Regions from separate parts of the Alteromonas sp. ABH4_453 genome, predicted to be linked through region 3. Evidence: predicted binding sites of a transcription regulator. Region 3 holds the regulator's gene; each other region holds the start of a gene.
What was found. Region 3 encodes sigma-54, which starts transcription at its own class of promoters, with help from an activator protein. Its sites were predicted from a motif close to GTTGGCACGNNNNTNGNNT; they were not measured.
Positions count from the first base shown of each region.

Region 1: a site for sigma-54 is predicted at 5,483-5,501, ahead of ACXAGV_RS12645 (flagellar assembly protein T N-terminal domain-containing protein). Genes of this name have one in related genera too.
Region 2: a site for sigma-54 is predicted at 4,152-4,170, ahead of fliE (flagellar hook-basal body complex protein FliE). Genes of this name have one in related genera too.

Region 1 is NZ_JBSWXP010000006.1:6,704-14,143, forward strand. It holds gene ACXAGV_RS12625 (HlyD family type I secretion periplasmic adaptor subunit) at 1-893, shown strand, start outside; gene ACXAGV_RS12630 (helix-turn-helix transcriptional regulator) at 893-1,489, shown strand; gene ACXAGV_RS12635 (bifunctional diguanylate cyclase/phosphodiesterase) at 1,464-3,398, opposite strand; gene ACXAGV_RS12640 (transglutaminase-like cysteine peptidase) at 3,405-4,085, opposite strand; gene ACXAGV_RS12645 (flagellar assembly protein T N-terminal domain-containing protein) at 4,239-5,420, opposite strand; gene ACXAGV_RS12650 (LPP20 family lipoprotein) at 5,706-6,191, shown strand; gene flgN (flagellar export chaperone FlgN) at 6,305-6,736, opposite strand; gene flgM (flagellar biosynthesis anti-sigma factor FlgM) at 6,808-7,137, opposite strand; gene flgA (flagellar basal body P-ring formation chaperone FlgA) at 7,241-7,440, opposite strand, start outside.
Region 2 is NZ_JBSWXP010000006.1:67,637-75,076, reverse strand. It holds gene fliI (flagellar protein export ATPase FliI) at 1-175, opposite strand, end outside; gene fliH (flagellar assembly protein FliH) at 168-950, opposite strand; gene fliG (flagellar motor switch protein FliG) at 990-2,030, opposite strand; gene fliF (flagellar basal-body MS-ring/collar protein FliF) at 2,043-3,737, opposite strand; gene fliE (flagellar hook-basal body complex protein FliE) at 3,750-4,085, opposite strand; gene ACXAGV_RS12930 (sigma-54-dependent transcriptional regulator) at 4,327-5,664, opposite strand; gene ACXAGV_RS12925 (sensor histidine kinase) at 5,681-6,820, opposite strand; gene ACXAGV_RS12920 (sigma-54 dependent transcriptional regulator) at 6,957-7,440, opposite strand, start outside.
Region 3 is NZ_JBSWXP010000004.1:242,530-249,969, forward strand. It holds gene mgtE (magnesium transporter) at 1-398, opposite strand, end outside; gene ACXAGV_RS09795 (HPr family phosphocarrier protein) at 572-844, opposite strand; gene rapZ (RNase adapter RapZ) at 844-1,689, opposite strand; gene ptsN (PTS IIA-like nitrogen regulatory protein PtsN) at 1,774-2,217, opposite strand; gene hpf (ribosome hibernation promoting factor) at 2,231-2,518, opposite strand; gene ACXAGV_RS09815 (RNA polymerase factor sigma-54) at 2,549-4,030, opposite strand; gene lptB (LPS export ABC transporter ATP-binding protein) at 4,104-4,829, opposite strand; gene lptA (lipopolysaccharide transport periplasmic protein LptA) at 4,832-5,377, opposite strand; gene lptC (LPS export ABC transporter periplasmic protein LptC) at 5,346-5,924, opposite strand; gene kdsC (3-deoxy-manno-octulosonate-8-phosphatase KdsC) at 5,921-6,469, opposite strand; gene ACXAGV_RS09840 (KpsF/GutQ family sugar-phosphate isomerase) at 6,470-7,440, opposite strand, start outside.

The DNA of each region.
Region 1 (7,440 bases), on a different contig from region 3:
AGACCCCTACTATCGTTGATAATGAGCGAAAACTCTATAACTCGAATTTAGCTGAGCTGGATGAAGTCGCTGCGGGTTCTGATTCCCGTATCTTGCAACGCCGACAAGATGTTGAAGAAGAGCGAGCTAATCTCTCTCAATATCAAAATGTGCTGACGCTTTCTAGAAAAGAGCTGGCGGTGACTAAACCATTGTTAGCATCAGGTGCAGTGTCGGAAATCGAAATTCTTCGACTAGAGCGTCAAATTGTTGAGCTTGAAGGCAACATCAGCAAATCTAAAGTGGCAATAGAGCGAGGTCTCAATGCTATTGAAGAAGAAATTATTAAGAAGGAAGAAGCTCGCCTCAAGTTAGTCAATCGATGGAATCAAGAGTTGACGGACGCAACTGGCGAAATGGCGATGTTACAACAGTCTCAAACGAGTTTAGAAGATGTTGTATCACAAGCGGATTTACGATCCCCGATTAATGGAACGGTTCAACGATTACTTATCAACACGGTTGGTGGTGTTATTACACCTGGTAGTGCCGTTGTTGAGCTTGTACCTCAAGACGACCAGCTCATTGTTGAGGCCAAAGTCTCACCGAAAGACATCGCTTTTATTAGAGAAGGGCAGCAGGCCATACTGAAATTTAGCGCATATGATTTTACCATTTACGGCGGTATGTCGGCCGAAGTTCAGCACATCAGTGCTGATGCCATCACCAATGAAAAAGATGAAACCTATTACCTTGTCAGACTTGAAACAAAGCGAAGCATTGCAGATGAATCCTTAGATATTCTGCCCGGAATGATTGTGCAAGTAGATATTTTAACGGGCAAGAAAACCGTTCTTAATTACATTTTATCGCCCTTATTCAATGTAACTGGCTCTGCACTGAGGGAGCGCTAATGAGACATTTTATTGCAGAAAAAGACTTACAAGGGGCACTTACTCAATACGCTTGGTCTAGTTATAGTAGTGTCGATGAACTGAAGTGCGATAGTAGTGACTGTGTATGGATTATGGCAAACGATAAAAGCTGGCGCCACTTACTGGTTGAGGCAAAACAAAAAGCCGATAACCTTGTTTTACTTACCTACAAATATGACCGCCTAGAGATGCAAACAGGACTAATGTTAGGTGCTAGAGCATATTGCCATGCGCTAGGAACACAATCTCTACTGTCTTCTGTAGCTCGTGTTATAGAAGCTGGGGGCATGTGGTTGCCCAACGAGTTATTAACAGTAACTACATCAAATGTCGCTGCTAATATGCAAACAATGCGTGTTTTTCCTGCATTACAAGGGCTTACCAACCGAGAAAAAGATGTATTAAATGGTATTTTGGAAGGGTTAAGCAACAAGGAGATAGCAAGAGAGCACGGTATTACTGAGCGTACCGTTAAAGAATATGTTGGTACGCTCTTACACAAGTTTCAAGCCAAAGACCGGATAAGCTTATTACTTAGAATAGGCGAGTTTAGTCACCTAAAAGATGCTCTATAACTTCAATATGTGAAATCACACCATCTATTCCTAATTCAATAAATAGTTCTTGTTGATCTGTGCCCTTAACCCCGTCTGCATAAACTTTTATACCAAAAGTATGTGCAAGGGAGCAGAACCCACGTATGAAGGCGTGATTAGCAGGGTTGAAATCGATATCTGCCATAAACGCTGAATCGATTTTCACATAATCTAATCCCAATTCTTGAACGTTTAACAGTTGCGAGAAGGATTCTCCAACGCGCTTCAAACCTACTTCGCAATCTTTGGCTTTAAGCGTTGTAAAAAAGTCTCTAAATTCATCAGGGAAGCGTGTAGCTGTAGATTCTCTAATTTCGAAACATAACTGTCTGGCAGCTTTTGTATTCGTTCCAAGTTGATAATAGAGCTGGGCAAGTATTTCGGAATCTAGCATAAACTGCTCAGAACAAAGGAAAGCGAACTTTGACTGAGTACCAGTGCTATTTATATGGTCTATAAGGTGGGCAATAGTTGTTAATTCGATTTTGGGTAATAACCCTAAGTAGCGTGCCCAGTGAGTGTAATAGCCGCTTTTTCGTAGCTCTCCGTCAATATTGATACCGGCCCAACTCTGATAGTGAACCAGGTTTCTATCTAGGTGGAGAACAGGAAAATTGAATGTTTGGGCATCGTTCTCAGTGATTGCGCGTTTGAGTTCTTGTTCCCAGCGCTTCTCTTCAACTAGTGAAATAAACTTTTTCAGCGGACCTTCAATAAAGGGTTCTTCCATTTCATCCATTTCCGCTTCATCTATCATCGCATCTGCACGCATAAGCACATTTGAAAAACTGTCATCTGCCCGAAGCTTAACCACTGATTGGTATACATTGGGGTCACCTTCTTTACAAAATGCATTTAAGCAAGCGCCATGAAGAGCCTCAGATATCGTGACTGCATCATGGGTTTCAGTAAGTAATATGGCAAATTCGTTTTTCTGCATTCTTGCTAAACGACTATCAGTGAAAAGGTGGTGATGTATTGACAGACAATCGTTAATTTCCCCAACGAAATCACGGATACGCTTTTTTCTAATATTCACCGGTGAGCGTAAAAAGCCTTCGCCCTCGGTAAATCTCACAAAGAAAAGGCAGTTCACGCCTTCAGTGTCTCTAAAAGCTAGCTGCCCTTTTAGAATTGAGATGAAATAATCCCTATTTGCTACACCAGATTCGTCATCAAATTGTGTTTTGTAGCGCATAAGGTCAAGGCGCGTATTCTCTTCATCCATGATCTTTCTAGAACTGGTGGCGAGAAAGTTCATCGCGCGTACTACACGCTTAAGCTCTAACGTGCGAGGCTCTTTGAGCTGGATAAATTGCATTTTTTGGAATGATTCAGCTTGGCGCACAACGCTGTCTAGAGGGCGAATAATGAAGCGTAATGCCCAGCCTCCCAATAGGCCCGCAAATATACCTACAAGTGATAACCCGAAAATAAGTCGCTGTGTAGCTCGCCACATAGATGCAACCGCAAAGCTAGTATCTGTTTCAACATAAACGGTGCCGTACTGGCCCCAACCTTCGCTTACTTGGGCAACACCGGGTTTAACTATGGGAGAAAAATTATTTGAAAACCACTTTGGTGTGTCTTCGTTTAATTGCACTTCATGGGTGTGCGCAGAGACAATTTCACCGTTAGATTTTTGAAGTACGATGGAAGCGTAGTGGCCAATGTCAAATTGTGACATTATGAAAAGATCGAGCGAGACAGGGTCTTTATCAAGCCCACTGAGGGTAAGAGCAAGCATACTCGCGTTGTCTATATTTTTTGAATAAAGCTGCTCTTCTACGTATTGCTTGGTAGTTATTCCATGGATTGTGACACTACCTGCAATTGCAACAAGTACGACAACTGCTATGGCAAGCCACAATTCTCTCGTTATTGACATAGACTCCTAAGACCTTCTGCTAATCCCCTCTTGCTTCATGCGCTCAATAACGTCACGCCACCTTGATAGTCTGCTGGTAGACGAAGAAACTTGTGCAGTTTTACCTGGCTGCCAAATACCCGAATCATTAAAACTGAATACAGGAATTAAGTCCGTTCGTTGAGAGCCTGGCAACACATTAGACACTAAGCTATCTAGCACCAAAGGATCTGATGAAGGGGAATCATAGTATCCCAAAACCATATGTGCTTGCGTTACTCGGCTTCTACCAATCTTCGCTTTTACATAAATGAGGCGAAGTTTAGAACTATCGATACCTAAGTGTAGCAGAGCTACGTATTTTGCAATGGCATAATCCTCACAATCTCCGCGAGAATGACCAAAAAGTTCCGAAGGAGTAGCCCAATAGTCTTTTTGTTTGAATACGATATCGTCGGTAGCGTACTGGATATGCTCGTCAAAGAAAGCGTTTACACCGATAAGCTGCTCTCTAACAGCCTTATTTTCAAGGTCGTGAAGTTTAGTTTCTAGCGCGCTGACATGTAAGGCTTTGTCAGCCCCAAAATTACTTTTAACTTCCTGTTCGAGCTTTGGAAACTCGATAACATAGTGATCCCTCAGTTGTTGTCCAGCCAGCAGCAAGGCTACTAATGCTAAGCAATGCGACGCAAACAGAGAAAGGGTCATATTTTATTTGTGTAGGTCATACTAAAGTATAAGGTAGAGTACTTGTCTCTACCTAAATTTTAAGTATCGGATACAATACGTTGTTATAGGTATAACACGGCCTTGTTGATATTCCAACCATAGCGATAAGTAATTGATAATGAGAAAGCTGACTTACTTCTTAACTACAAAATCATTTTCCTGAATGTTAGCAGTAATTCCTGACGTAGCGTTGATTACCACAGACGAATTGCCATAAGCACTATCAACAATAAAGGTACCGGGGTAGAGCGTATATTGAAGATATTTTCTACCTCGATTGTCGACCACCTCTTTGGCCTGATAAAGATATAGTTCATCTTTTTCAGAAATGCCATTATCTCGCCCGAGAGATACTGAAATTTTATTGTCCGCAATACTGATAACACGACCGGTAACAGGTTGGCAGGCTGTCGCTTCTTTAATATCCTCTATTAATTGACTGATTGACGTGTCAATTGCTTGACCGTAGCGTGATTGCCAAAAGGTTGACGAAAATTCATCTACGTCTTCAAACCTATCAAACGTCCACTCTTCATTGGTATCGTAAGAGGAATTGAACAACAGACCGCCGTTTATTCCGTCATAAACTTGTACAGTCATTGCAAAAGCACGATGTGAAGTGTTGGCTTTCCATGGCGTGAATATCGATGCTTCTTTTTGCGTAACGCTTAAATCATCAATAACCCCGATGATAACGAATTGCGTGTTACTTTGATCTGACAGCGTACGGACGTTTTGGTCGGTATAGCGGCTATCAAACTTTGCAGTATGGGGCGCAACGTAAGTAAGGCTCAGATTATCTGTCTGTTCTTGCATAGCCTTTGCTAATCGCTGTGTAAACGCCTTATCAAAGTTCGGAATATTGCCTTGGGTTAATTGCGCTCTGTTTCTTATCCTAAAATGTGTCGTCGCAAAGTGCTTTTCGTCCTGCTGCGCTGAGCATATTTTCCCTCTGGGAAATATGTCTGCACGCACACTAACCGTGACTACATCACCGTTATAAATTTCGCTCACAAGTTCTAATTGTTCGACTTCGCCCGTTGAGCGAATAGTCATTTCTTCGTTTTTCAGAAGTCCATTGGTTAGTTTGGCTACGCTTTGCACTGATGCCCCAGCAAACAACATAGCTTGTTTAAGCGCATCCTGTGTTGCTGCGCGTTTTGCTGCTTCTTTATTACCATTCAATACCACGGCTTGCCCGGTAGCTTCATACCAAACGGCATGGACTTGCCCCGCCACAAGGCCCAGTAGGCAAACTGCCGCCATGAATCTATTTAAACATGCTATAAGCGCTGTTTTGCTCGGTTGTCGCACGTTGCACCTCTGTGGTTGCTTAGTTATTGCGCTGAAATAATGTCCTAACCTTGGTGGAAACTATGCGAAAAAAGTGCCAATTAGAGAGGGACGTTGTCTTTGAAAGAAAACGGGCGCATTTATTGCTTGTTTCCGTATTACTAAGACATGTGACTGCAAAGCGACTTTATGGAGTTTGACGTTATTCATAACGCTTTGATGAAATGCTATTAGCTTATAAAGGTTAATAAGATCAACATTTAAATGTCACTAACTCGTTACTGATGCATACAGAGGTTTTAAGTTATGTGGTTGAACAAACTAAAGCATTCAAACTTACTTTTGCGGTCTTCCATATTTGGCCTAGCAATCTCATTGAGCGGTTGCGGCATTATCGATAAACACGTTGAATGGGAAACTGTTGAGCCTGAAACTTATCCTGTTTTAAAGGCTGTGGGCTATGCACCTATTTCATCGCAAAATGGCGAGTCTGACAGCATGAAATTGATCATGGCAATGAAAGCGTCAAAATTAGATGCATACCGTGAGTTAACCGAGCAGGTATACGGTCAAAAAATTGAAGGTAGTCAGTCTGTATCAGGTCTTATTGTTGACAGTGAAACATTACGTGCGTCGGTCGAGGGAGTGATAAGAGGCGCCGAGGTCGTTAAAACCTATCCCGTTGGGAAAGATACTTACGTAACTGAGCTTTCTCTAGATATGCAGCAAGTCTACGATATTTATTTGTCGACTGCTAAGCCACGACGAGTGAAGGATGTAAAGTATTACTAGAGGTAAACCCAAAGGAGGGCCGCACCAGCGAGCTTGTCGTTGAGCACATAAAGGTGTGTAATAAGGGAGTGAAGTTACCTGCTGATGCAACTTAGACACCGCGGCGTAAACGCCTAAGCGCTCACTCCTGAGCCCAAAGTTCCGCCTTTCGGTTTTCCTTTTTTGTCGTAAGTAAGTGATTCTTTTGCTCGAACTTCCATCATCAAATTCCGCAAGTGTGTGAGGCGTAGCTGTCCTTGCTCTACGGCTTTTTGATTGACTTGTGTTCGATATTTACAATCTTCGAGAAGCTTCTTAGCGTCAGCCATTAATACTTCGTCTTCTTCCGACATTGTCGTTTCACTGCCGATAGCATTCTCGATGTTGGCATCCAGCGCTTGGATAGACGTCAGAAGGGCTGTTTTTTCATCCAACAAATTCATTAAAGATTCAGCATCACGTGAGCTTATAAGCTGCAATTCTTTCTCAAGCAAAACGGCAAGTGAAGACATCTGCTCTACTTGACGTGATAATGCTTGTGTTAGTTCGCTTGCTTGTTCTGTCACTGTACTTATCTCATAAAACGGATATTAATTACTGCGATCGATTACGTAACGCCGATTACATTAACGCCGAATTATTTAGCGCCAAAAATCTCGGATTCAAGTTTCGCTATTTTATTAGCCAACACTTCTGGATTTACTTTGTAATCACCGCTTTGGATCGCTTTCTTTAGGCGGTCCACTTTCTCTTGGTTCACAGGTGCTTCAGACCCTTTCTTTTGAACTTGATTCAGCTGCTGAGCAGACTGCGTCAATGAAACCGAGTCTTGTCTTGGCGCTGGCGCTGTTTGTGCAGACTGCGCTGAAGCTTGTTGTTGAGATTGTTGCGTCTGATTTTGCTGTGCAACTTTCCCATTATCAACGGGTGTTTTAGGTAACCCATTGTTTATATTGTTAATTGCCATATCTAGTCCTCACTACTCTTTTGCCTCTGTGATATATATCGGCCTTTAGGCTAATATCTTTAGCTAAATTGGAAACAAAATAGTAGATATTTCACGCTCACTTTTATAAGTGTATCACGACTTCTTCAGGGCTTGCGACTCTGGCAATTACGGCCTTCTGGCTACTGGCATTAATCACCTTTATGTTATCGCCAACTACGCCATCTTGCTGCGCTATTCCTGCCGTCTTGACTTCCATTCCCGCAACCTCTGCGGTAATGGTAATTCTGTCGCCTTTACATACAAAGCATAGCATATTTGACT
Region 2 (7,440 bases), on a different contig from region 3:
CTTCTATTTCGCCTTCGATGGTTTGCACTAAACATTGACTTCCCACCGGCAGCTGGCAACCTACTGCTTCAAGGGTAAGCCCTATGCCCCGGACTAACTTTCCCGCGGCAACAACAGGTGGCGACGTCACTTGTTTAGTCAATGATTCAAAATGGGCATGCCAAGGGCTAGTCATCAGATAAACCTTGGTTTAGTAAAAACTTATCGATAACGTTTCGACATCGACGTTCAATCGAAACATCTACGGCGTTTTGCACAGTGGTAATATCGCAGCCACCACGTTCCATAGCGGGGGCCTCAACCAAATTCCAGCCTTTTTTGGTAATTTCTTCTTCACCAAAATGCGCTTTTACCAATTCAATATCCTCTGGATTCATATGAATTTGATAGTCAGCTTGATTAATCGGCAGCGCCTTAATACCTTCGCTTAACGCTTGCAATATAACCTTTTGGTTAGTGCTCACCTCTGCTTTAATAACTGCTTTTGCGAGAGTTACAGCGAGTTTTACCAATTGGTCTCGGGTTTCATCATTAGCTTGCGAAAGCGGATCATGAAGCTTGTCGGCGAGCATTTGCCATACTTCAGCTTGAGTAGCCACTTGCTGGCGGCCTTCTTCTAACCCTTGATCAAGGCCTTCGCTATGACCCTGTTCTTTGCCTTCTGCCAAACCTGCTTCAAGACCTTCTTGTTTACCTTCATCTAAGCCTTTTTCTTTACCCTCCTGATAGCCCTCATCATAAGCTGCCTGGCGTATAGCTTCTATTTCTTCAGCGGTTGGCGGCTTAATTTCTTCTTCAACTTCAGGTGGCTCGTACTTCCAGTCAGAGCGTTTGTTTAACGCGTTGGTTGGCTCGTTGTCTCTCGGTGCGGTAGGATCGTCAACGAAGGGTAAGTCCCACTTTTTAGCTTCATTTACTTCGTTTTCGCTGAAACTTTTTTTGGCAGTCATATGTTTACCTAGGCTAAATTAGTGACGGGATTGGCGTTCTTATAAGAACTCTTCGCCACCGCCACCACCAAGCATGATTTCACCAGAGTCAGAAAGTCGACGGGCAACAGAGAGGATCTCTTTCTGAGCCGTTTCCACTTCACTAATCCGCACAGGGCCAAGGGCTTCCAAGTCATCGCCAAGCATTTCAGCAGCACGTTTAGACATGTTGCGCATAATTTTATCTTTAAGCTCTTCGTCAGCCCCTTTAATGGCTTTAAGCAGCGCGTCTTGCTGCACTTCGCGCAATATTGCCTGAATGCCTTTGTCGTCTACATCGACCAAATTGTCGAATACAAACATGAGGTCTTGGATTTGCTGGCTCATCTCTTCGTCTTGCTCGCGAATAGCGTCCATCAGCTGACCTTCTATCGCAGTATCCAAGTAGTTCATGATGTTCGCTGCAGACTTCAAGCCGCCCATTTTCGCCGCTTGCGTTCCCGCTTGACCTGCGAACTGTTTCTCCATGATTTCGTTTAGCTCTTGCAATGCTGCCGGCTGAACTTCTTCTAGGTTCGCAATACGCATCAAAAGATCAAGACGTACTTTTTCAGGGAATTGCGCCAAAATTTCAGCGCTTTGCTCAGGTTCTAGATAAGACAGTACAATGGTTTGAATCTGCGGGTGTTCGTTGCGAATAATGCTCGCTACCTGCTTAGAGTCCATCCACTTCAACGAGTCCAAGCCTTTTGCGCCACTGCCCATTAGAATCTGATCGATTAGGTTTGCCGCCTTATCTTCACCTAACGCCGCAGTTAACGCTCGCTTAACAAAATCTTGGCTCTGGAAGCCAATAGTGCTGTAATTCTGGATCTCTTCAATGAAGTGTTTGTGAACCGACGTGATTTTGGTTTGCGTCATATCGTCCACTTTCGCCATTTCAGAACCCAGCTTCTGCACTTGTTTTGGTTCAAGATGCTTTAATATCTGCGCCGCATCTTCTTCAGATAAGCTAAGTAGTAAGATGGCAGCTTTCTCTACGCCTTCTAATTTACTGACGTCGTATGACGCTTCTTCAACATTGGCAAGTTCTTCAGCCATAATCTTATCTCACTACTCGTCTTGCATTAACCAGCCCTTAACTACCTGGGCTGATAATTCTGGTTCATTGGCTACTAGGGCACGTACGGCTTTAAGTACATCTTCGTCTTTGTGCAAGTCAGGCAGCATAAGTGAGCCATCTGGCGCAAAGCCTACCTGTCCTTCGTCAAAGTCAGACGTTAACATGCTAATTGTGTCATCGCCTAAGTCTAAGCCTTCATCGGCATCAAATTCATCTGCCTCGTTAGACTCATCTGGGTTGATAAGACGACGCAGCATAGGTCGAATTACAAAGATGATAAGTACTATTATAACCAAGCCACCAACAACTAGCTTAAGAATTGGCAGAAAACCAGGCTGTTCCCACAAAGGCGCATCTTCAATTTCACCTGCATCCATACGAGTAAAGGGTACGCTAACCACTTCTAGCGAGTCGCCGCGGGTGACGTCAAAGCCAATGCCGCCCTGCAACAGTCTACGTATATTAAGGATTTCTTCTTGTTTACGCGGGGTTGGCGTTATAGCGCCGTCTTCGCCCGCCACTTGGGTATAGTCGACTGCCACCGACACACTTAGTCTGCGGATTACACCTGTCTGCTTTTTGGTATGGCTGATAGTGGTATCAAGTTCGTAGTTGCGGGTCGATTCTTTCGCTGTGCGTCCTGGCATAGTTTGCTGACTACCGCCCACCGCATTTTCTGGAATATTAGAATCAAGCGGAGGCTGATTTGATAATGCACCGGGAATACCGCCAACACCGCCGCCTACGCTATTTTCTTCCATGATCATTTCGCTACGTACCGCAGGTAAATCTGGGTTGTAGCTGCGCTGGGTTTGCTCCATTGCAGTAAAGTCCATAGTAACGTCAGCTTGCGCCGTGTAGTTACCTATGCCCAATACTGGGATCAGTATAGCGTCAATTTTTTCTAGATACTCTTGCTCGCGCTGACGTTCAATTTCGTACTCTTTTCTGGCACGGGCACTCATTGAATCTTGCGAGCCTGAGTTAAGCAGACGACCATTGCTGTCAGTTACCGTTACTTTAGACGGCTCCATGTTTTGTACGGCAGACGCCACGATATCAACGACCGCATCAACCTCTTCACCAGCAATGACGGCACCACGTTTAGCGGTTAATACCACTGTTGCGGACGCTTTCTTCTCTCTTCGAGCAAAAACGTTCTCTTTTGGCATAGCTAAAAGAACACGGGCTTTTTGAATACTTGCGATATCTTCGATGGTCGAGGCAATTTGCTGTTCACGCGCATGTTTAAGACGTTCCATCTCAACACGCTGGCTTACACCAAACCCCATGTCCTGCATGATGATATCGGTACCTGCATCAGAGGTTTTAGTTAACCCTTGGCGTGTCATACCCAGGCGGATATTTTGGAATTCGTCACTTCTTACATAAACAGTATTGCCTTCAAGCTTATAGTCGATTTGATTCGCATCCATATAATCGAGAGTTTCGATAAGCTCTTGGGTTTCCATCTTAGCAAGGGGACGATAGTCAGGCTCTTGTGACCAAATAAGAATAAAGATTGCGATGGCCACACAAATAACCAAAACAACCACAAGGGCCATTTGGCGCATCATATCTGCGCTACCTAACGTATCCATGAAACCAGATTTATTCTCTGGCTCATTGTCCGCTGTTTGATTTTGATCAGGAACCGTAAGGTTTGTACCTGTTGCTTCAGCCATAACCTACTCCACCTATACCGGCATATTCATTATTGTTTTATAGGCTTCAAGTACTTTGTTACGTACCTGAACAGTAGCTTCGAAAGCAATGCCAGACTTTTCTTTCGCTAACATGACTTGGGCTAAGCTCAAACTAGGGTCACCCATTTCAAAACGTTGCTGTGCATCTTTTGATTCAAGCTGCATACCGTTTACACCGTCAACCGCGTTCTTCAGCATGGTCGAGAAATCGCTTGCAGAGCTGTTTACTTCAGTAAGCGATTGCTGCTGAGGCTCGTTAACTTGAAGACGAGTTTGCCCTATCATGTTTTGCATTTCTTGATACAAACTATTGGCTTTAACGTCCATACCCACTCCTAGCGTTTCTTTAAAAACCGCCTGAACAACGGCGAATAACTAATTATATGAGTGATTTAGCAAGGGGCTTGCCAACTTTAAAAACCCTTTAATATCATAAAGATAAAGAGAAAATGAGAGAATAAGCCAAATTTATGGCGTTTGATTTGATGGGAGCAACAAAAAACCGCCGCCTTCTTTACTACAGAGGCGACGGATAACGGGGTTGAACGAGAGGTTCAAAACAGCAGTATTAAGCTGGTACTTCAATGCCGTCTTCACGCATGCGCGCTAGTTTATAACGAAGGGTTCTAGGGCTAATGCCAAGTTTTTCCGCAACGTCCTTACGTTTACCATTGCACGAGACTAATGTATCAAGAATAATTTGGTGCTCCTGATAACGAAGTTCTGAACCCAATTTGTTGTCTTCAACCTGCTCTTGTGTAACTTCAAGCGGGGCCGACATGTCTTCGTCAATCATTAAATCGCTTGCATCTATTTCATTGTTTTCACAAAGAATCAGGGCACGTTGAACCACATTCTCTAACTCTCGAACATTTCCTGGCCAGCTGTATTGCGACAATTTATTGCGTGCTGCAGCACTTAACCTGATTGTGCCTAGGCCCTGTGAACTTGCGTGACGCTGAACAAGGTGCTCCGCAAGTGGCACAATGTCTCCCGGGCGTTCCGATAGAGGACGCCATTCAATAGGAAATACGTTTAAGCGGTAGTATAAGTCTTCTCTGAATTCACCTGCATCTACTGCTTTTCTTAAATCTCGGTTACTCGTAGCAATAACTCGCACATTTAGTTTAACGGTTTTTCGGCCGCCAAGACGTTCAACTTCACGCTCTTGCAGCACGCGCAGCAATTTAGCCTGAAGCGCCAAATCCATCTCAGTTATTTCATCAAGTAGCAGGGTGCCGTCTTGAGCTTGTTCGAACTTACCCGGACAGGCCTGAATAGCGCCAGTAAAGGCTCCTTTTTCGTAACCAAACAAAGTGGCTTCTAACATGTTTTCTGGAATGGCAGCACAGTTAATGGCAACAAAAGGCGCATCGCTTCGCGGAGACTGGTCGTGAATATAGCGAGATAGAACTTCTTTACCCGACCCACTTGGACCCATGACCATAACGGTAGCTTCAGACTTCGCGACTTTCCGCGAAAGCTCAAGTAGCTTCAAACTTGAGGGGTCGGCTACGATTGGCGTACGTGATTCAATTTTTTGTGCAGGGGCGTAGCGCCCCACTAAGTTTAGCAATACTTCTGGCGCAAAAGGCTTTGAAAGGTAGTCCGTTGCGCCATCACGCATCGCTTGTACCGCATCATCAATAGTGGCGTAGGCCGTCATTAACAACACAGGCATATTCGGGTATTTAGCTTTAATACTTTTTAGCAGTGTTAAGCCACTCATTTCGCCCATTTGTATGTCGCTAACCACTAGGTCCACATTCTGTGACGATAGCTTCATCAATGCTTGCTCCGCGCAATCGGCAGCAACCACGTCATAGTTACCTAGCAAAAGAGTGTCTAGGAGCGCCTCGCGTAAACCCGCGTCATCTTCAACAATTAGTATGGTAGTTTTAGACATTATTCTCTCCTATGACTTACGCGACATGAGTCAATGTTTGTGAAGTTTTAGCATGCGCCGAGCACGGTAATGACACGCTAAAGCAAGCCCCACCTTCTGGTACGTCAATGATGTTAAGTGAACCGCTGTGCGCATTTACCACTGACTTCACTACCGCAAGACCTAAACCTGTACCATGCGTTTTTGTAGTAAAAAACGGTTCAAAAATTTTGCTTTTTAGACTCTCTGGAACCCCAGGACCTTTGTCGACCACAGATACATGTAAACGGTGATCACTCACTGTTGCCTGTACGTGCACACGCTCTCCTTTGGGAGTAACTTGGCTTGCATTATGGATAAGGTTTAGCAATGCGCCTTGGAGTGCTGTGAGGTTACCTGTGATAGAAAGATCTTGTTCAAATCCTGAAAACGTTAACGTCTGCTGCGCTTGGGCTACCATGCTATGGGCACTACCCTCTATCGAGGAAAACAGCTCACCTAAACTGATCTGGCTGACCACCTGCTCTTCGCCCGATTTAGCAAAAAGTAGCATGTCATTAACTTGGCTTTCTAACTCTTTAAGCCTGTCAGTCAGCTTATTAGCAAACTGGGTTTGCGCTTCTTCGCCTAAGCCTTTGCGTGTTAAATTCGACGCATATAACATAGCTGCAGAAAGTGGAGTTCTGATTTGATGGGCCAGGGATGCCACCATTTTTCCAAGAGAAGACAACCGTTGCATGTGGCTAACCCGCGCTTGCAGCTGACGGGTTTCAGTTAAGTCTGTGATAACAATTAGCTGACCTGGCTCGTTGTCTAGTGGGGTAATTGAAAGCTTCACTCGTCTACCATCAACCAGCGATACTTCATGGCCGTCATCAGCGCGTGGCTTGAAAGAGCGAGTAATAATACTGCGCCACACTTCCTCTTCCAGCGGTTCGCCTAACAATGCTTTTGCCTGCTCGTTGGCTTGGCGAACAATGCCCTTTCCATCAATTACAATAACACCCGCTGGCATCACTTGAAGTAAATGTTCGAGTCGGCTCGCCTGCAATCTCAGTGATTCAATATCATCATTTTGCGACGTTTGATAATCATCTTGAGATACCGCCGAGCCGCCGTTAAGTGCATAGGCAGATGCGAGATACTCTGTAGATTGTTGTGTGCTGTTGAAAGCCATATTATCCTCGTCAAATTGCAGACGCTGTTTAACTATGGCTTAGATAAAGCAGAAGATATGCCAACTTGATATTGACTTATTTATCAGTAGGATAGATGGTATTTTCAAGAAAAAGCGTAACGTCAATTAGCTGACATTACGCTTCTTCAGTACGCTGGATATCGTATTTCCGCATTTTTTCAACAAGCGTGGTTCTGCGCATTCCAAGCTTGTCGGCGGCACGTGCTACTACCCAATCTTGGTTTTCCAGGGCTTGTTTTATGAGATTCACTTCGAGCTCAGAAAGGTACTCTTTAAGGTTAACACCTTCTGCAGGTAACGAAGACGACACCATACCGTTTAGGCCGTCGTGACTCTGCAGGCTAACGTCTTCTTCTGGCTCTTGCGCTGCAGCTTCAGCAAATAGCGCGTTAAACGCTTCGCGTTCAAGCATTTCTTCGGGATAGTCAGGCTCGTACGCCTGTACGTCACCATACTGATATTTTTCAGGTAAATCGGCAATGTCGACAATCTGACCTGGATAAAGAATCGTTAGTCGCTCAACTAAATTTGAAAGTTCGCGGACATTGCCCGCCCATTCGTGCTCCATCAATGAAGCAATGGCTTGTTCGGTAAAGCGC
Region 3 (7,440 bases):
GACAGCGCTTGCTCTGCACGTACGCGGTCTTGTGCATCCATTGAATCAAGAATGTCTGCCAATACAGGTTCAGGAAGGCTACTCAGCGTTTCTGCCAAGTCATCGGTATCCATTTCTTCAAGTGCATCAACCACATTGGCGGGGAGCATCTTTGTGATAATACCGTTTCGAACATCATCAGATAGCTCTTCTAAAATATCACCGTGAAAGTCGCTATCAATCAGCTCCCATAACTCATCACGGGTCCTGCTAGGGCTAGACTCGAGAATATGAGCAACGTCTGAAGGGGGAAGTTCAAGCAGAAGCTTACGTACAGATACAAATTGACCGTTTATCAACGCTGCGTTAAGTGCGCGTAATTGGGTTTGTACGTATTTAGAAACAAGCGCTTCTGCCATAAGGCGTTATTCCTACTAAGCTGATATGGAAAATAAAGGCTGTGTAGCCTAAGTGTGCGTAGAATATCGCAATTATATTGAGTCTGTCATGATAATTGCGTGGCTTTTACGCAAGAATTTGGAATTACTAAGCTAGCTGTTGATTAATTCATCAAGGAATATTCGGGTTGAGACTATTCGTCTTCGTTAAATCTGCCCTCAATAAGCTCTTCTATGGCAGCAAGTGCATCGACCGCGCCATCACCATCGACAATAACATCTACCTGTTCGCCTTGGTGACTTTCCAGCATCATCAAGCCTAAGACGCTGCTTGCATCGGCTTCTTTATCGCCTTTTTTTAAAATGATTTTGGCATCAAACTGATTAGCAAGCTGAACCAATTGCGTGGCTGCTCTCGCGTGTAAGCCTAGTTTATTGACGATGGTAAGCGTTTTTTGAATAGTCATTACTGGTTCAACTCTCTGTGACGAATTTGAACATCAGGATGTATTTCGCTGAAGGTTTTTGACAAGGTTTGGGCAATGTAGACAGAGCGGTGTTGGCCACCAGTGCAGCCAATCGCTACGGTTACGTAACTTCTATTATTGCGTTCTAAATGAGGCAGCCATGTCGTTATTAAATTCTGAATTTGCCAAATGAACTTGGTCACTACAGGCTGCGACCCCAAAAATACTTCTACTGGTGCGTCTAATCCGGTCAGATGTTTAAGGTCGGGCTCCCAATGGGGGTTAGGTAAAAAGCGGGCATCAAAAACGTAATCCGCATCTTTAGGAATACCGTGCTTAAAGCCAAACGACTCAAACACAAGCACAAGGCGTGAGCTTTTCTTACCCAAAATACGCTCTCGAATTAACTCTGCCAGTTGGTGAATGGTAAGCTTATCTGTGTCTAAATATAAATCTGCGCGTTCAGCAATAGGAGCAAGTAGGGCAGACTCGGCTTTAATGGCTTCTGAAAGCGATTTATTAAGCTTGGCGAGAGGGTGAAGACGACGTGTTTCGCTAAAACGCTTAACCAGAACATCATCGCTCGCGTCAATGTAAACAATGGTCATCGACCACGAAGAAGGCAGGTAGTCTAGAATTTCGACCAAATCGTCAGGATTTTTAGGTAGGTTTCTCACATCGATACTTACCGCGACCTGATCGTACTCGTCAACAACTGTATGGGTTAAGGTGGGAAGTAAGTTTACCGGGATATTATCAACACAGTAATAACCTAAATCTTCCAATGCGCGAAGTGCGACAGACTTACCAGACCCCGAACGACCACTGATTATTATCAGCTTCACCTACTTTCTCCCTAATACTCTGGTTTTATCACATACGCGTTGTTGAATTAGGCACCTACTAAACGGTTAATAGGCGCTTAATGTTTAACTTATTGCAGATAGAATATCGTCACTTGTCGTTGCGCGACGTATTGCTTTAATCGTTTCTTTGTCGCTTAGTTTACCAGCCACGGTGGCCAGCGTTTGAAGGTGTCCTTCGGTTTGTTCCTCGGGAACGAGTAGCGCAAAAAAGATGTCTACGGGTTTCTCGTCAAGGGCATCGAAGTCAATTGCTGGCGTGCTGGTTACAACAATGGCAATCACTTTCTCAAGGCCCGGCAGGCGTCCATGGGGCAGGGCGATACCATTGCCAATGCCTGTACTACCCATACGCTCTCGAGCCATCAAACTGTTGAGTACCGTTGCCTGATCAATGTTCTCGTTTTGCTTGGCAGCGATATCAGCGATGATCTCAAGAATTCGCTTTTTACTATTACACTGAACCGCACACTCGGTGCGGTCCAGACTTACGATGGCTTGTATATCCATGCTCAATTAACTACTAATGTTTTTTCAGTTTTTCCTTATGCTTGATTACCTGCCGGTCGAGTTTATCAACCATGCTGTCAATCGCCGCATACATGTCGGTATTTTCTGAGGATGCGAATACTTCAGCGCCACTTAAATGAACGGTCGCTTCGGCTTTTTGATTTAATTTTTCAACGTTCAGGATGACATGCACATTAGAAATGTGATCAAAGTGACGTTCAAGTTTGCTGAACTTCGTATCGACATAATTACGCAAAGAGTCGGTGATTTCGACATGATGACCAGTAAGGTTGATTTGCATATTTCGTCTTCCTTATATTATTAAGCCCGTTTAAATAAGGCTTTTGCGTTGGTTCGACGGCGGGATCGATAACGATTCCCGGTATTTTGCTATTGTTCGCCTAGCGACTTTTATGCCTTGCTCGGCCAACAATGAAGCAATCTTGCTATCACTTAGCGGCTTACTAGGGTTTTCCGCAGCCACTAACTTCTTGATCAATGCACGAATCGCTGTAGATGAACACTCACCACCGGACTCGGTTGCTACGTGGCTTGAGAAGAAATACTTCAATTCAAAGATGCCACGGGGCGTATGCATATACTTCTGCGTTGTCACGCGCGAAATAGTCGACTCGTGCATATCTACCATTTCTGCGACATCATTTAGCACCATTGGTTTCATCATTTCCGGGCCGTGCTCAAAAAAGCCCATTTGCTGCTGCACAATGCAATTTGCAACCTTCATCAAAGTATCGTTGCGAGATTCAAGGCTCTTAATGAACCACTTGGCCTCTTGCATGTGTGAGCGGATGAATTGCGAGTCACTACTGTTTTTGGCACGGCGACTCATGGCAGCGTATTGCTGGTTTACACTTAACTTAGGCAAACTGTCAGGGTTCAGCTCAACCACCCAACGGCCATTTTTCTTGGTTACTGAGACATCAGGAATAACGTACTCAGGCTCTTTAGTAACTAAAGCACTACCTGGGCGAGGATTCAAGGTTTGGAGTAAACGCATTGCTTCGCGCAGCTGATCTTCTTTCAATCGGCTCTTACGCATTAGCGTGCGGTAGTCTTTACTACTCAGTAAGTCTGAATATTCTTCGATAAGTTGCTTCGCCTCTGTAAGCCAAGGCGTATCGTCTGAAAACTGACGCAACTGCACCATAAGACACTCTTGAGGTGTACGAGAACCTGAACCAATGGGGTCGAACATCTGAATGCGTTTGAGCACGCACTCTATTTCGTCCATTTCGATAGGCTCTTCTAGATCATCGTCGTTGACCGCTTCTAAGATATCGTCAAGAGTAACGGTTAAATAGCCTGATTCGTCAATTGAATCGATGATTGCTGTAGCGATGGCGCGGTCATTATCTGAAAAGTGAGTGAGGCGCATTTGCCAAAGAAGATGTTCTTGGATGTCTTCTGTGGTCTCACCTTGGAAGATTTGTTCATCATCATTAGAAGGACCAGGTGCTGGCGCGGAAGAAGCCGAATAATACTCATCCCAGGTACTGTCGATAGGTAGCTCATCGGGAAGATCATTTTTCTCCAGTGCATCTCCTGCTTCTAGCGTATCGCTTGATGCTGAAGCTGTAGCTTCAGCCGCGCTATCGTCACTATCGACATTATTCTTTTCTACCTGCGGCTCGTCGTTACCTTCTTCCACTTCTAAAAGCGGATTTGAATCGAGGGCTTCTTGTATCTCTTGCTGGAGATCAAGTGTAGAAAGCTGCAGCAGTTTAATAGCCTGCTGAAGCTGAGGTGTCATTGTAAGTTGTTGGCTAAATTTTAGCTGTAAAGATGGTTTCATCTACGTCTTATTTAAATGCTCTAAATTAAATATACCAGAGCGAAACTGAAAAATGACAATTAGGTTACACTAACTATAGCCTGAATTGTTCGCCTAGGTATACGTCCCTTACTTTTTGATTACTTAAAACCTGTTCCGCAGTTCCTTGCGCAATAAGCTCGCCATGACTCACAATGTACGCTTTTTCACAAACATCCAATGTTTCACGTACGTTATGGTCCGTGATAAGGATACCAATACCCCTATCTCGCAGATGCTGTATTATCTTCTTTATATCATTAACTGATATTGGATCAACACCGGCAAATGGTTCGTCTAACAAAATAAATTGTGGTTTTGCTGCCAGAGCGCGGGCAATTTCAACGCGGCGCCGTTCTCCCCCTGACAAACTCATCCCGGTACTATTACGTATATGGTTGATATTAAATTCATCAAGTAGGGCGTCTGCTTCTTCTTCTTGTTGTTGTGAATTTAAATCTTTACGGGTCTGCAAAATGGCCATGATATTTTCATGTACCGTTAGCTTTCTAAAAATCGATGCCTCTTGCGGGAGATAACCTATACCACGGCGTGCACGCTCATGCATTGGCTGATGAGTAAGCTCATTGTCATCAATTTCGATCTTACCTTTGTCTAAGTTGACCAAACCGACAATCATGTAAAAAGTAGTAGTCTTACCAGCGCCGTTGGGGCCAAGAAGACCGACAATTTGACCAGTAGACACTGAAAGACTTACGTCGCGCACTACCTGTCGCGATTTGTACGATTTAGCAAGGTTTTTAGCGCTCAAAGTTGCCATTGCTATTCATTGTCCTCATTATCTTTCTTAGACGATGTTTTTCGAATGGTGTCAGGAGTAAACACTGTGGTTACACGACCTTCACCATCTTCACCGGAGCCACCCGTTGCAAGCAATTGTTCAGTAATCATATCAAATGTAATCTTATCACCTTGCACCTTACTGGTATCTTGCTGTAGCTCAGCGTTGCCCGCCAAAGAAATGGTGCGATTGACTACTTCATAACGAATTTCATTGGCTTTTGCTGATACCGGTGTGCCGTCTTCTAGTGATTGAGAATAGCTTGCAGGGTTCCCTCGGGCGATGAATATTTCACGGCCGCTGCCATCTGTAGCTATAACTTCTACCTCATCAGCTTCGATTAGGAGTGAACCTTGGGTAATAAGTACATCTTCCTTGTACAGCGCTGTTTTGTTTTTACCATCAATAAACTGGGTGTTTGACCCTATCTTAATGGGTTGTGAAAAATCGTCTTCACTGGCAAGCACCGCACCACTAGCGATGGCAAGCATAAAACTAGTTGCTAGGGGAATAAGTCGTTTGTACATGATCTAAAAGCTCGTATTCTTGTGTGCGTAAGTTCGCGTTAAACCCATTACTTAAAATAAGGTATTGTGTACCCAGTATCTCAACGGGTTGATCAGATGTCATTTGTTTCGTTTCTAAATTTATCTGTATGTATTCGGTTGATAAACTTTTGACAAAATCATCGCTGGTTTGATTTTCAATAACAACGCTATTTTCAAGTTGGATTAGTTCATTGTTATAAAGCGTTCCCTCTTGTGCTGTTACAACCCAGGGTGATGAAGCGTTTTCCGTATACAATGTATACTTTGGCTGTTGAAATAAAACAAAACCCAACTGGTCGTAGTGTTCCATCGACTCTGCAAAGACTTTGTGGTTCAACTCACCGTCTTGATTGTACAACGTAGTCGTTAGGTTTTTAGCCTTATATGCTGGCTTCAATGCGTCATTTTCGCTACTGCCTTGAGTTTCAGGCTGCTCTTCCATCCACGTAGGGATGTACATCAAAAGCGCTAAGATAAATAGCGCCGATATACTTAAACCTAAGCGATTGAAGCCAAATAGGCTCATACACTCGCTCCAAAAATCTCGTTTGCTACCCCTTTGGCTTGCAAAATAGTGTCTGATATTTCTCTCACCGCACCGAACCCACCTGGAAGTGTAGTGATCCAGTTCGCTTGTTTTGCAACAAAAGGGTGAGCATCTGCAACCGCAATTTTCACTGCAACATGCTCATACATACCTGTGTCAGGCATATCGTCTCCTACGGCGGCAACTTCGCTTGAGTTCAACCCAAGGCTTTTCATTAACTCGCCGAGCGCGTCTGCTTTGTTTTCTTCACCCTGAATAATGTGTGCTACGTTTAGCGCTTTCATTCTATTTTTTACTATTGCTGAGCGTCGCCCAGTGATAACTGCGACATTCACACCATTGCTTACTAGCGCTTTTACACCATATCCGTCGCGTGTGTGAAAGGCTTTAAGTTCTTCACCCTCATTGCCTAAGTAAATGCGACCGTCAGAAAACACGCCATCTACATCACACACCAGTAGCTTAATATGCGCTAGCTTTTCAAAAAGCCCTTGGTCTAGATCGGTATATAAGGTTGTCGTCATTTAGAGTACTCCTGCTTTCAGAAGCATGTGCATATTGAAGGCTCCGACAGGGTTGCGCTTTTCATCGGTAACCATTAATGCGCTTATCTTATGGGTTTCCATTAGATTTAGGGCTTCTACAGCTAGCTGATCTGCTGTGGTTGTTTTGCCGCCTTTGGTCATCACATCTTCTACTGTCGCACTGTGTACATCTATACGGGCGTCGAGGATTCGGCGTAAATCACCATCAGTAAACACGCCCGTTAACGAACCATCGGGTGCGATAACACCAGTCATGCCTAGGCCCTTTTTAGATATTTCCAAAAGCGCGTCAGCAACAGATGCATTTAAAGTTACTAGTGGGATATCGCTGCCACTTAGCATGATATCACTCACTTTAAGCAACAGTTTTCTGCCCAAACTACCGCCGGGGTGCGACAGCGCAAAATCATCTGACGTAAAGCCTTTTTGGTCGAGTAACGCCACCGCAAGGGCGTCGCCCATAACCAAAGTGGCTGTTGTGCTTGACGTAGGGGCAAGACCTAGTGAACAGGCTTCTTTTTCGACGCTAATATCAAGTACGACATCTGCGTGCTGACCCAACGAACTGGATGCACTATTTGTCATGGCCACAACGTGTATCCCCAAACGCTTAACGACAGGCAAAAGATTAACTAACTCGTTAGTTTCACCAGAATTAGAGATAGCTAATAAGACGTCTCCTTTACTCAGCATGCCTAAGTCGCCGTGATTGGCTTCGCCTGGATGCATGAAAAAAGCAGGAGTTCCTGTACTGGCTAGCGTAGCGGCAATTTTATTTCCAATGTGCCCAGATTTTCCCATACCGCTAACGACCACTTTACCTTTGCATGAAAAAAGAATGTTACATGCGGTGATAAAATCATCATTTAAGCGTTCTGCAAGATTGGCAATAGCCTGCATTTCGATGTCGATAACACGCTTTGCCGATTCGATATAGTGCATCTGAGTTT